DNA from 3 places in the Geodermatophilus sp. SYSU D00684 genome. Region 3 is predicted to be linked to each of the others. Evidence: riboswitches for the same ligand, from Rfam matches in the RefSeq annotation. Region 3 holds a riboswitch; each other region holds the start of a gene.
What was found. Region 3 has a riboswitch for cyclic di-AMP ahead of ACI79L_RS12415 (transglycosylase family protein). Riboswitches for the same ligand answer to the same signal wherever they lie in the genome.
Positions count from the first base shown of each region.

Region 1: it holds a riboswitch for cyclic di-AMP, as region 3 does, so the genes downstream of both, ACI79L_RS17655 (transglycosylase family protein) here and ACI79L_RS12415 (transglycosylase family protein) in region 3, are expected to answer to the same signal.
Region 2: it holds a riboswitch for cyclic di-AMP, as region 3 does, so the genes downstream of both, ACI79L_RS13095 (C40 family peptidase) here and ACI79L_RS12415 (transglycosylase family protein) in region 3, are expected to answer to the same signal.

Region 1 covers NZ_JBJGZI010000024.1:74,315-78,582, reverse strand. Annotated here, with positions in the region: gene menD (2-succinyl-5-enolpyruvyl-6-hydroxy-3-cyclohexene-1-carboxylic-acid synthase) at 1-1,407, shown strand, start outside; cyclic di-AMP (ydaO/yuaA leader) riboswitch at 2,071-2,240, shown strand; gene ACI79L_RS17655 (transglycosylase family protein) at 2,245-3,525, shown strand; gene ACI79L_RS17650 (isochorismate synthase) at 3,628-4,268, opposite strand, start outside.
Region 2 covers NZ_JBJGZI010000016.1:1,390-5,657, reverse strand. Annotated here, with positions in the region: gene ACI79L_RS13105 (DUF222 domain-containing protein) at 1-894, opposite strand, end outside; gene ACI79L_RS13100 (carbohydrate kinase family protein) at 944-1,870, opposite strand; gene ACI79L_RS13095 (C40 family peptidase) at 1,941-2,453, opposite strand; cyclic di-AMP (ydaO/yuaA leader) riboswitch at 2,466-2,599, opposite strand; gene ACI79L_RS13090 (hypothetical protein) at 2,976-3,134, shown strand; gene ACI79L_RS13085 (hypothetical protein) at 3,351-3,920, shown strand; gene ACI79L_RS13080 (amino acid permease) at 4,059-4,268, shown strand, end outside.
Region 3 covers NZ_JBJGZI010000014.1:125,688-129,955, reverse strand. Annotated here, with positions in the region: gene treY (malto-oligosyltrehalose synthase) at 1-1,690, shown strand, start outside; cyclic di-AMP (ydaO/yuaA leader) riboswitch at 1,939-2,073, shown strand; gene ACI79L_RS12415 (transglycosylase family protein) at 2,077-2,676, shown strand; gene treZ (malto-oligosyltrehalose trehalohydrolase) at 2,787-4,268, shown strand, end outside.

The DNA.
Region 1 (4,268 bases), on a different contig from region 3:
GAGGCCGACGTCAGCGGCGTGCCGCTGCTGGCGCTGACCGCCGACCGGCCGCCGGAGCTGCGGGGCACCGGCGCCAACCAGACCATCGAGCAGCCCGGCCTCTACGGCGGCGCGGTGCGCTGGGCGGCCGACGTCGGCGTGCCCGAGGCCGGCCGCGAGGCCGCGCAGAACCGCTACTGGCGGTCGGTGGTGTCCCGGGCGCTGCTCGCGGCCACCGGCGTCCTGTCCGGCGACCCCGGCCCGGTGCAGCTGGACCTGCCGTTCCGCGACCCGCTGCTGCCGGAGGAGGAGCCCGGCCCGCTCGCGGGCCCGTGGGCCGGCCGGGACGGCGGCGCGCCGTGGACCGCCGGGGAGCCCGCGCCGGTCGCGGCCGCGCCGGTCCCGGACGGCCCGCGCACGCTCGTCGTCGCCGGGGACGGGCCGGACGCCGTCGGCCGGGCGTGGGCGGCCGGCGCCGCCGCGGCCGGCTGGCCGGTGGTCGCCGAGCCGAGCGGCGGGGCGTGGACCGACGGCGCGGTGCGCGGTGGGGCGCTGCTGCTCGGCGTGCCCGGCTGGCTGGACGCGCACCGGCCCGAGCGCGTGGTCGTCGTCGGCCGGCCGACGCTGTCCCGGCCGGTGGCGGCGCTGCTGGCCGACCCGCGGGTGCGCGTGGAGACCGTGGTCGCCGGGCCGCGCTGGCCCGACGCCGGCCGGTCGGCGGCGCTGGTCACCCGCGCCGCCCCGCCGGCCGGTCCGCCCTCCGACCCGGCCTGGGCCGCCGCCTGGCGCGCGGCCGCGGACCGGGTGGGCGCGACCGTCGACGCCGCCCTGGACACCGCGCCCGGGCTGACCGCCGCCCGGCTGGCCCGCGACGTCGTCGCCGCGCTGCCGTCCGGGGCCCTGCTGGTGCTCGGCTCCTCGACGCCGGTGCGCGACGTCGACCGGCTGGCCGTGCCGCGCGGCGACCTCGCCGTGCTCGCCAACCGCGGCGTCGCCGGGATCGACGGCACGGTGTCCACCGCCGTCGGGGCCGCCCTGGCGCACGGCGGGCCCGCGGTGGCGCTCATGGGCGACCTCACGTTCCTGCACGACCTGCAGGGGCTGCTCACCGGCGAGGGCGAGCCGCGCCCGGACCTCACCGTGGTGGTGCCCGACAACGACGGCGGCGGGATCTTCGCCCAGCTGGAGCCGGGGCGGCCGGCGTACGCCCGCGACTACCGGCGGGTGTTCGGCACGCCGCACGGGCGGGACCTGGTCGCCGTCGCGGCGTCCCTGGGCTGGGCGGCGACGGCGGTGGCCACGCCGGAGGAGCTCACCGTCGCGCTCGCGTGCGGCGGGCCGCGGGTGGTCGTCGCCCGCACCGACCAGCGCGCGGAGGCCGATCTGGCCGTCGCCCTGCGGGAGGCCGCGGGCCGCGCCCTGGCCTGACCGGCCTCAGGAGCGCCGGATCTCCTGCAACGACCAGCCGTTGCCGTCGGGGTCGCTGGAGAACGCGAACCGCGAGCCGGGGGCGGGGCGCCCTCGAGGCCCAGTTGCTGGACCTCGGTGACGTCGACCCCGCGCCCGGCCGGCTCCCGGCGGACGGCGTCGACGTCCTCGACGACGAGTTGCGGGCCCCGGGTCGAGCCCGGCTCGTCCCGATGACGTCGTGGTCGAGCCCGAAACCGACCTGCTCGACGGAGAAGGCCCTGGCGACGTCGACGTCCGCTCACCGGGATGCCGATCACCTCGAGTCGCACGTCCGTGCGGGGGACCCCAGGGAGGTCCGGGCACCCCATGGGGGCCTCGCGGCGCGGTCCCGGCGGGGAGTGGAGGCCCGGATCGGGGCCCGTCACCGGTGGCCTTCGTCACGGGGGCCGGGGGCGGTCGCGGCGGGGGCACGAGGACTGCCGCGGAGCCGGATCGCGCGCGGCGAGCAGCGCGTTCCGTTACCCGCGCGGGAGTCACGCCGACGTCACGCCGTACCCCACGGGCCCCAGCCGAACCCTTGTGTGACCGCCGTCACGACGACAGTCGACATGACGACACGTAACGTTTTGGCTGCGCTCAGCGAACACAGAGCGTGGCGCCGGTCCGCCAAACCCTGCCCACCGGTCGCCCACGACAACTCCCAGGGCAGGGGTGGGGGACCCACTCTTCCGGCGCGCGACGGCCTACGGGGGCCTGTCGGAGCGCGCCTCGGGGTGAAGCCGCGGACCGCGGCCGGGCACCGATCGCCCGAACCCGACAGCTCACCTCGCCGGCGGTGATCGGGAGATCATCACCATGCCCAAGCACCGCGCACCCCGCTACGTCCGCACCAAGAAGGTCATCGCCAAGGCCCCTGTCGCCGCCGGCGCCGCCGCCGTCGGTCTGGGCGTCCTGAGCTCGCCGGCCTCCGCCTCCACCACCCACGACTGGACCGGCGTCGCCCAGTGCGAGTCCAGTGGCAACTGGAGCATCAACACCGGCAACGGCTACTACGGCGGCCTGCAGTTCAGCCAGTCCACCTGGGCCGCCTTCGGGGGCACCGGCCTCGCCCCGCGTGCCGACCTCGCCACCCCGGCCCAGCAGGTCCAGATCGCCGAGGCGGTCCTGGCCGGCCAGGGCGTCGGCGCCTGGCCGAGCTGCGGCAAGTACCTGACCGACGGCACCACCGCCGCCGCCGCCGAGGCGCCGGCCGCGCCCGCCGAGCAGGCCGCCCCCGCCGCCGAGGCCCCGGCCGCCCCGGCCGAGCAGCCGGCCGCCGAGCAGGCCGCCCCGGCCGAGCAGGCCGAGGTCACCACCGAGGAGTACACCGTCCGCTGGCGGGACACGGTGGCGAAGATCGCCGCCGCACACGGCCAGAGCTGGCGGGAGCTCTACGAGCGCAACGTCGACGTCATCGGCGCCAACCCGAACCTGATCTTCCCCGGTCAGGTGCTGGCGCTCAGCGGCTCGACCGCCGCCCCGGCCCCCGCCGCCGAGGCCGCTCCGGCCCCCGCCGCCGAGGCCGCCCCGGCCCCCGCCGCCGAGGCCGCCCCGGCTCCCGCCGCCGAGGCCGCCCCGGCTCCCGCTGCCGAGGCCGCCCCGGCCCCCGCCGCCGAGGCCGCCCCGGCTCCCGCCGCCGAGGCCGCCCCGGCCCCGGTCGCCGCCGGTGAGGCGGCGCCCGCCGCCACCCCGCCGATCGCCGAGGCCGCTCCGCAGGTCGCGCAGGCCGCGGTCGTCGCCGAGATCACCAACACCGCCGGCGCGATCCACGAGGCCGTGCAGGCGGCGGCGAACGCCGTCGTCAGCAACGTCCCGGGCGCCGCGGACATCACCCTCGGCGGCACGCGGGCCAGCGCGGTCGACCCGGACGGCCACCCCTCCGGCAAGGCGCTGGACTACATGGTCATGTCCGACGCCGCCCTCGGCGACGCGATCGCCCAGTACCACGTCGACCACTGGGACGAGCTGGGCGTCGAGTACGTCATCTGGCAGCAGCGCATCCTGACCTCGCCCGACGCCGCCTGGAAGGCGATGGAGGACCGCGGCGGTGCGACCGCGAACCACATGGACCACGTGCACGTGAACTACGTGGGCTGACCTCCCGCGCACCCGACGAGGGCCCCGACCGCGCACCGCGGCCGGGGCCCTCGCCGTCTCCGGAGCGCAGGGGGACGACGGCGCCGGCCGGGACCGGCCGCCTCAGCCCTCCAGCGCGGCCTGGAAGGCGGCGAACTTCGACTGCGTCTCGGCGAGCTCGGCCGCCGGGTCGGAGGCGGCGACGATGCCGCAGCCGGCGAACAGCCGGGCCGACCGCGGGTCGTCGTCGACCAGCTGCGCGCAGCGCAGGGCCAGCCCGAACTCGCCGTCCCCGCGGGCGTCGAGCCAGCCCACCGGCCCGGCGTAGCGCCCGCGGCCCATGCCCTCCAGCTCGGCGATGACCGCGGCGGCGGCCTCGGGCGGGGTGCCGCAGACGGCGGCGGTCGGGTGCACGGCGTCGACCAGCTCCAGCAGCCCGGCGCGGCCGCGGGCGCCCGAGCGGCGCTGGGTGCCGACGACGTCGGTGGCCAGGTGCCGCACGTTGGGCAGCGTCAGCAGCGAGGGCTGCTCCGGCACCGACAGCGCGGTGCAGAACGGGTCGAGCGCGCGGACGAGCGAGTCGACGGCGAGGGCGTGCTCGTCGCGGTCCTTGGCGCTGGTCAGGAGGCCCGCCGCGAGCCGCTCGTCCTCGGCGCCCGCGCCGCGCGGGGCGGTGCCGGCCAGCACCCGCGCCGACAGCTGCCGGCCGGTGCGGCGCAGCAGCAGCTCGGGGGTGGCGCCGAGCAGCCCGTCGACGGCGAAGG
Region 2 (4,268 bases), on a different contig from region 3:
CAGCCGCTGCTCGCGGCCGAGGTTCAGCGGGGCGCCGTCGGGGCCGAACACCACCCGGGACACCGCGCCGTCGCAGGCCAGCCACCGGGCTCTCGCGGCGGAGATGGTCGCGCCGAACTCCATCCGCCCGGCGTTCGGGCTCCCGTGCGGGTCGACCAGGTCCTCGACGTCGATCACGACGGCGATCTGCGGCTTGTGCCCGCGCAGCTGCGGCAGCGACCCGGACGCCAGCGCATTGTCGGCCACCTGGACGAGGGCGTCGCCGAGGCGCTGGGCGCGGGTGCGCTCGTCCCCGGCGGGCCGGTCGGCCTGCACGTGGGCTTCGAGTGCGGTCTGCAGCTTCTCCCCGCCGACCGCGTCGAGGTGCCCGCGGAGGGACAGGCTGCCGTCGGCGTGCCGGGACAATGTCAGTGAACGGCCCTCGGTGGGGTCGGGTTCCGGCCCGTCGGGGTCGAGGTCGTTGACGTAGTGCTGCACCACCTGGACGAGGTCGGCGTGCTCCCGCTCGACCGCCACGCCGGTGAGCACCGCGTCGATCACCGGCAGGTCCACGCCCTGCTCGAGAGCTGAGGCCAGCCGCTCGGGGGTCACGGCGCGGGCGGCCACCGCGACCTGCTCGGCGGACACCAGACCCGCCTCGTGGGCCTCGGCCAGCGCCGGCAAGTGCTCCAGTGCCCGGCCGTTGCGCACCAGTCGCGCGGCCTCTGCCGTCGAGAGCCGGCAGTGCCCGCGCAGCCAGGAGGTCATCGACCTCTGCCCGTCCCGCTCGGGCGCCTGGGACAGCTCCGCGGCGCGGACCGCGCGGGCCAGCCGGGCGTCGATCCGGTTGCGCTCGGCGACCAGCGCGGCGACGTCGTTGAGGACGTCACCGCCGCCCTGTTCACTCGAACACATGTACGAAGTCTAGCCGAACGAACAGCCTGACGCCAGGTGAATGCGCAGGTCAAAAGCTCGTCGACGGTGGAGGGAGCGGCGGCTGGCCGCCGACGACCCCGGCCACCACGGCGGCCGCCGCGTGACCGGTCAAGACGGCGTCCAGCACGGGTACACCTGCGCGCCAGCCGGTCAGCAGCCCGGCCGCGAACGCATCCCCGCAACCGGTCGTATCGCGCGGTCCGCCCGCCGGCAGCGGCTCCACCGGGACCTCCACTGTGCCCTCCGCCGTGACGACCCGCGTCGGACGAGCACCGGCGTGGACCAGCACCAGCGGTGGCGCCCAGGCGGGGAGGTCGCCGTCCAGACCCAGGACCGTGGCCTCGGCGGCGTTGCAGCAGAGCACGTCCGGACGCAGCCCGGTGAGCAGGTCGACGTAGGCGCCCTCGCCGTGAGCCGAGATCCGGGCGGCCGCGGCGACGTCCGCGCTCACCGGCACCCCGAGGTCGTGCGCCGTGTCGGCCGCGGCCCGCACCGCGTCGGGGAAGCGCAGCAGGTCGTAGCCGTCGAGGTGGACGACGGCCGCGCCGGCGAACCACTCCGGACGGACGTCGGCCGGCTCCAGCCCGCCCTCGCCGCGGTCGGTCAGCACCGTGCGCTCGCCGTCGGGGTGCACGAGCACCGTCGCCAGCGGCGTGCGGCCGCGGCGGACCACCGCCAGCTCGACGCCGCGCGCCGCGAGACCCGCCAGCAGCCCGTCGGCGAGCGGGTCCTTGCCGGCCCAGCCCGCGAGCCGCGCCGGCGCACCGAGACGAGCCACGCCGACGGTGACGTTGGCGGGGGCGCCGCCGGCCGTCGTCGTCCGCTCGACCCGCTGCTGACCGCCGACCACCAGCGGCGCGGACAGCGGGAGCAGCTGGTCGGCGACCAGCTTGCCCACCGCCACCACCGGTCCGGAGCCGGCCGGCCGCGGCCAGGCGGGGACGGCGGAGGTCACCGGGGGGAGGGTAGGACCGGCGGGCGGTGTCCCCGGCCGGGCGAGCCGGCCGGGGACACCGTTCCCTGCGTCAGGCGACGCGGCGGGCGCCCGAGTAGCTGGGCATCGAGTCGAGGTCGACCACGGCCACCGGCTTGCCGGCGGTCGAGGAGTGGACCATCTGGCCGTTGCCGATGTACATGCCCACGTGCGACACGGGGCTGTAGAAGAACACCAGGTCACCCGGCTCGAGGTCGGCCTTCGCCACCGGGGTGCCGAACGTCGACTGGGCCTTCGAGGTGCGCGGGATCGAGACCCCCGCCGCCTTGTAGGCGTAACTGGTCAGGCCCGAGCAGTCGAAGCTGTCGGGACCGGTGGCGCCGTAGACGTAGCGGTCACCGACCTGCGCGAGGGCGGTGTCGACGGCGGTCTGGGCCGCGCCGTTGGGGGCGGGCGCCGGCGCGGCGGCGACCGTCCCGGTACCCCCGCCGCCCGTGGAGGCCGACGCCGGGAGGGGTGAGAGGGCGATGCCGGCTCCGGCGATGGCCGCGACGGCGATGCCGCGGAACGAGCGACGGGCGGTGGACGTGCGTGCAGTCGTCATCGACGACGGTTCTCCTGTTCTCCGCGACCGCCTACCGGGTTAGCTGACGGGTTCGGACGGAGGAGTCGCCCGGCGCGACGGAGCGCGCTTCACCCCAGTGCTCAGGTGGGTCCCCGGCCCGGGTGCCGGCTGGGTGCCGGCCGCCTGGTTCGGCGTGTCCGGCGGGGTGTCACACGGGAGGTGGCGAAGGGCCCCGGCCGGACCGCGACGACGGTAGGGAGGGGTGTTGCTGTGCTCAACCGGACCGCATCCGCGCCACGCCCGGGAGCGACACGCCGACTTGACGTGGGCCGCGGATGCGAATCGCCTTCGTCACCTGCGGAGGTGCCCGTGTTCCCGGCGCGCCGCCCCGACTCGCCGACGGCGACACGCCGGGGCGCACGAGAAAGGACGCGGCGGTGCGCCCGCACAGCCCGTCAGCGGCCCACCACGACCGGATCGGGGGAAGGGCCCGGGATCGCGACGGTTGCGTCGCCCGTTGTCGGGGCACCGGAACAAGCAGTCGAGAGGAGGGAGCCCCCCATGGGCATGATGAGGAAGCTGATCGCCTCGGGCGTCGCCGCCAAGGTCGTCCAGGAACTCCAGAAGCCGCAGAACCAGGCCAAGATCAAGCAGTTCGTCCGCGACTTCCAGGCCAAGAACGCGAAGGGCGGCAAGGGTCAGGCCGGTCGCGGCCACTGACCCGCACTCCCGACCGCGGCCCCCGTCCCCACCCGGGACGGGGGCCGCGGTGTGTCCGGGGGTGCCCGCGGGGCGACCGGGGCGTCCCGTGACCGTTCCGCGACGACGCCGTCCCGGAAGTCCCCGAGGAGCCTGCACCGCCGTGTGAGGCTCCCGCGGTTCCTCCCGCGACAGCAGAGCCGCCGCGGGATCCTCCAGCACGACGGGGTGTCCCACATGACCCAACCACCGCCCGGCCAGCCGTGGCAGCCACCGCAGGGCCCGCTGCCCGGCTTCCTCCCCCCGCCTCCGGAGAGGAAGGAGACGCCGGTCTACCTGCGTCCCTGGTTCGCCGTCCTCGCGCTGGTCCTCGTCGTGGGGACCATCGGTGCCGCGCTCGGCGGTGGCGGTGACGAGCCGGCGACCGCTGCCGCGAGCACCACCACGGTCACCGAGACCGTGACGGCGACCCCCAGCCCCCAGCCGGCGGTCCCGCCCGTCTCCAGCGCCCCGCCGCCCGCGGTCGCGCCGAGCACCACCGCGGCCCCGACCACGCCGGCCGCGCCGGTGGTCGACTTCGCCATGCCGTCGGTGGTCGGGATGAACCTGCAGGACGCCCAGGACCTGATCCAGACCAACGGCGTCTTCCTCAGCCTGTCCCACGACCTGCTCTACGGGCGCAACCAGGTGCTCGACGCCAACTGGAAGGTCTGCACGCAGAACGTCCCGGCCGGCCAGCGGGTCACCGGCGAGGCCGAGGGCACGATCGACCTCGGCGTCGTGAAGCTTGAGGAGTCCTGCCCCTGAACCGCCGTCCCGGCCGCCCGTGCGGGGCGGCCGGGACACCGGGTCGGGAACGACCCGTGATCGGAACACGGGCGCCACGGGGACGACGCGCACCCGCCCTAGCGTCCCGGCCATCGCGCACCGGTCCGAGGAGACCCGATGGCCACCAGTCCCACCCGAGGCGCCTCCGGCGTCACCTACGCCCAGGCCGACGACGGCTACTTCGACAAGCGCGGGCTCACCCGCTCGGCCGGCGTCTGGGGGTTGTGGGGCCTCGGCGTGGCCGCCGTCGTCAGCGGTGACTTCTCCGGCTGGAACCTCGGCATCGACGGCGCCGGGTGGGGCGGGTTCGCGCTCGCCTGCGTCGTC
Region 3 (4,268 bases):
GGAGGACCCGGAGGTCTTCCGCGCCACCCACGAGCTGGTGCTGCGGCTGGTCGGGCAGGGCGCCGTCGACGGGCTGCGGATCGACCACCCCGACGGCCTGGCCGACCCGAAGGGCTACCTGGACCGGCTGGCCGAGGCGTCGGGCGGCCGGTGGACGGTGGTCGAGAAGATCCTCGAGCCCGGCGAGGACCTGCCGGAGAGCTGGCGGGCGGCCGGCACCACCGGCTACGACGCGCTGGCCGAGGTCGACGACGTCCTGGTCGACCCGGCCGGCGAGGCGGCGCTGACCGCGCTGGACACCGAGCTGTCCGGCCGGGCGGTCGACTACGGGCAGCTGGTGCACGCCTGCAAGCGCGAGGTCACCGACGGCATCCTCGGCTCCGAGGTCGCCCGCCTGGTGCGGGTGATCGGCGAGCTGCCGGGCGTCGACGTCGAGACGGAGAAGGAGGCGCTGGCCGAGCTGCTGGCCTCGTTCTCCGTCTACCGCACCTACCTGCCCGACGGCCGCGAGCACCTCGACGCCGCCGTGGGCGACGTCCGCGACCGCCGCCCCGACCTGGTCGCCGCGGTGGACGCCCTGCACCCGGTGCTGGCGCAGGCCGGCACCGAGGCGGCCACCCGGTTCGAGCAGACCAGCGGCCCGGTGATGGCCAAGGGCGTCGAGGACAGCGCCTACTACCGGTGGGCGCGGTTCGCGGTGCTCAACGAGGTCGGCGGCGACCCCGCCCGCTTCGGCAGCACCCCGGAGGAGTTCCACGAGGCGCAGGCGCGGCGGCTGGAGCGCAAGCCGGAGTCGATGACGACGCTCACCACGCACGACACCAAGCGCAGCGAGGACACCCGGGCCCGCCTGGCCGTTCTCGCCGAGGTGCCGACCGAGTGGGCGGACCTGGTCCGCGGGTGGCTGTCCCGCCACCCGCTGCCCGACCGGCCGCTGGCGCACCTGGTGTGGCAGAACCTGGTCGGCGCCTGGCCGCTGTCCCGCGAGCGGGCGCACGCCTACGCCGAGAAGGCCGCCCGCGAGGCCGGGCAGTCGACCACGTGGACCGACGTCGACGAGGCGTTCGAGGCGCAGCTGCACGCGATGGTCGACGCCGCCTTCGACGACGAGGCCACGAACCGCGAGATCGAGGCGTTCGTCGCGCGGATCGCCCCGGCCGGCCGGTCCAACGGGCTGGCGCAGAAGCTGCTGCAGCTGACGATGCCCGGCGTCCCGGACGTCTACCAGGGCACCGAACTGTGGGACCACTCGCTCGTCGACCCCGACAACCGCCGCCCGGTCGACTACGACGAGCGGCGCGCGCTGCTGGCCCGGCTCGACGGCGGGGAGGTGCCCGAGGTCGACGAGACCGGCGCGGCCAAGCTGCTCGTCGTCTCGCGGGCGCTGCGGCTGCGGCGGGACGAGCCCGGGCTGTTCACCGGCTACACCCCGGTGGCCGCCACCGGGTCGGCCGCGCAGCACGTCGTCGCCTTCGACCGTGGGTCCGGGGAGCAGGGCGGCGCGGTGACCGTGGCGACCCGGCTGCCGGTCGCGCTGGCCGCCACCGGCTGGGGCGACACCGCGCTGACGCTGCCGACCGGCGCCTGGCGCGACGTGCTCACCGGCACGCGGGTCGTCTCCGACGCCGGCGGCGCGCCCGTCGGCGAGCTGCTGGCCCGGCTGCCGGTGGCCCTGCTCGTCCGGGAATGAGACGGAGGTCACGGCGGCGCCGGCCGGCGCCGCCGAGTCCTGCACCACCCCCCGGCCGCCGGGCGCGCGCCGCCGCGGGGACGCCGGGCGACACGCCGTGACGAGTGGGGCGGGTGTGCCGTCTCGTGATGCGGCCGTTACGTTTGCTCCCGCACGCGGGCCAATGACTGCCGCGTGCCGGAGCCGGTCCGCCGAACCCCGTCCGCCGGGCTCCGTTCCTCCTGCACAGCCAGGACGGGGGTGGGGGACCCACTTCGGCGCCTGCACCGCGGTCACGGGGGGACCGGACGCAGCGCCTCGGGGTGAAGCCGCGCTCTGCGCGGCCGGGGCACCGATCGCTCCGAACCCGACAGCTCACCTCGCAGGCGGCGGATCGGAGATCCCCCATGCGCACGTCCACGTCCCTGCTCCGCCGTGCCCTCGTGACGACCGGCGTGGCCGCGGCCGCGATCGGCGTCGCCGCCGGCCCGGCCTCGGCCGCCTCCCCGAACGACTGGGACGCCGTCGCCCAGTGCGAGTCCAGCGGCAACTGGAGCATCAACACCGGCAACGGCTACTACGGCGGCCTGCAGTTCAGCCAGTCCACCTGGGCGGCCTTCGGCGGCACCGAGTACGCCGCCCGCGCCGACCTGGCCACCAAGGCGCAGCAGATCGCCGTCGCCGAGCGCACGCTCGACGTCCAGGGCCCGGGTGCCTGGCCCACCTGCGGCAAGGGCCTGAACCCGGACGCCCCGGAGGCCGGCTCGCCGGCCGCCGCGCCCGCCGCCGCGCCCGCCCCGGCCGAGCCCGCCCCGGCCGCCCGCGCCGGCGAGTCCGCCGCCGGTGCCTCCGGCGGCTCGTACACCGTCCGGTCCGGCGACACGCTGGGCAAGATCGCCCGAGCCCAGGGCGTCGAGGGCGGCTGGAAGGCCCTCTGGTCGGCCAACAGCGGGACGGTCGGCGACCCGAACAAGATCTACGTCGGGCAGGAGCTGCAGCTGCCGTGACCCGTGGCGGTGGCCGGGGGACCCGCTCCCCCGGCCGCCGCTCGCGGTTGACCGCGCCCGCAGCGGGCAAGAGGGACCGGTCAGCCGCACTACCGCTGGGAGGCCCCCGCATGTCCGCACCCGTCGAGTTCGCCGTCTGGGCGCCCGTGCCCGAGCGCGTGCGCCTGCAGGTCGACGGCACGGTGCACGACATGCGCCGCGACGACGACGGCTGGTGGCGGGCCGAGGCCGAGGCCGGCCCGGAGTCCGACTACGGCTACCTGCTCGGCGACGACGACACGCCCCGCCCCGACCCGCGCTCGCGCCGCCAGCCCGACGGCGTGCACGGGCTGTCCCGCCGGTTCGACCCGTCGGCGTACGCGTGGGGCGACAGCGCCTGGACCGGGCGCCCGCTGGCCGGCGGCGTCGTCTACGAGCTGCACGTCGGCACGTTCACCCCCGAGGGCACCCTCGACTCGGCCATCGACCGGCTGGGCCACCTCGCCGACCTCGGCGTCGACTTCGTCGAGCTGCTGCCGGTCAACGGCTTCGACGGCACCCACAACTGGGGCTACGACGGCGTCCTCTGGTACACGGTGCAGGAGAGCTACGGCGGCCCTGCGGCCTACCAGCGCTTCGTCGACGCCTGCCACCAGCGCGGGATCGGCGTCATCCAGGACGTCGTCTACAACCACCTCGGCCCGTCGGGGAACTACCTGCCGCTGTTCATGCCGGTCTTCAGCGAGGGCGGCGCGAACACCTGGGGCGAGTCGGTCAACCTGTCCGGGCCGGACTCCGACGAGGTGCGCCGGTACATCCTGGACAACGCCCTGATGTGGCTGCGCGACATGCACGTCGACGGGCTGCGGCTGGACGCCGTCCACGCGCTGGTCGACGAGCGCGCCACCCACGTGCTCGAGGAGATGGCGCAGGAGGTCGACCGGCTCTCGGTCGCGGTCGGCCGGCCGCTCACGCTCATCGCCGAGAGCGACCTGAACGACCCCCGGATGGTCACCCCGCGGGTGGCCGGCGGCACCGGCATCCACGCCCAGTGGAGCGACGACTTCCACCACGCGCTGCACGCGACGCTCACCGGCGAGGGCCAGGGCTACTACGGCGACTTCGCCGAGGCCGGCCTCGCGGGGCTGGCCAAGACCCTCACCGGCGCCTTCTTCCACGACGGCACGTGGTCGAGCTTCCGCCGCCGCTCCCACGGCCGGCCGGTGGACACCGCGCGGCTGCCCGGCTGGAAGTTCCTCGGCTACCTGCAGGACCACGACCAGGTCGGCAACCGCGCCATCGGGGACCGCGTCTCGGCGACGCTGTCCCCCGGCCTGCTCGCCGTCGGCGCGACCCTGGTGCTCACCGGCCCGTTCACGCCGATGCTGTTCATGGGCGAGGAGTGGGGCGCCTCGACGCCGTGGCAGTTCTTCACCAGCCACACCGACCCGGACATCGGCCGCGCGACGGCCGAGGGCCGCAAGAACGAGTTCGCCGAGCACGGCTGGGACGCCGACGAGGTGCCCGATCCGCAGGACCCCGAGACCTTCCGCCGCTCGAAGCTGGACTGGTCCGAGCCCGGCCGGGAACCGCACGCGCGGCTGCTCGAGGTG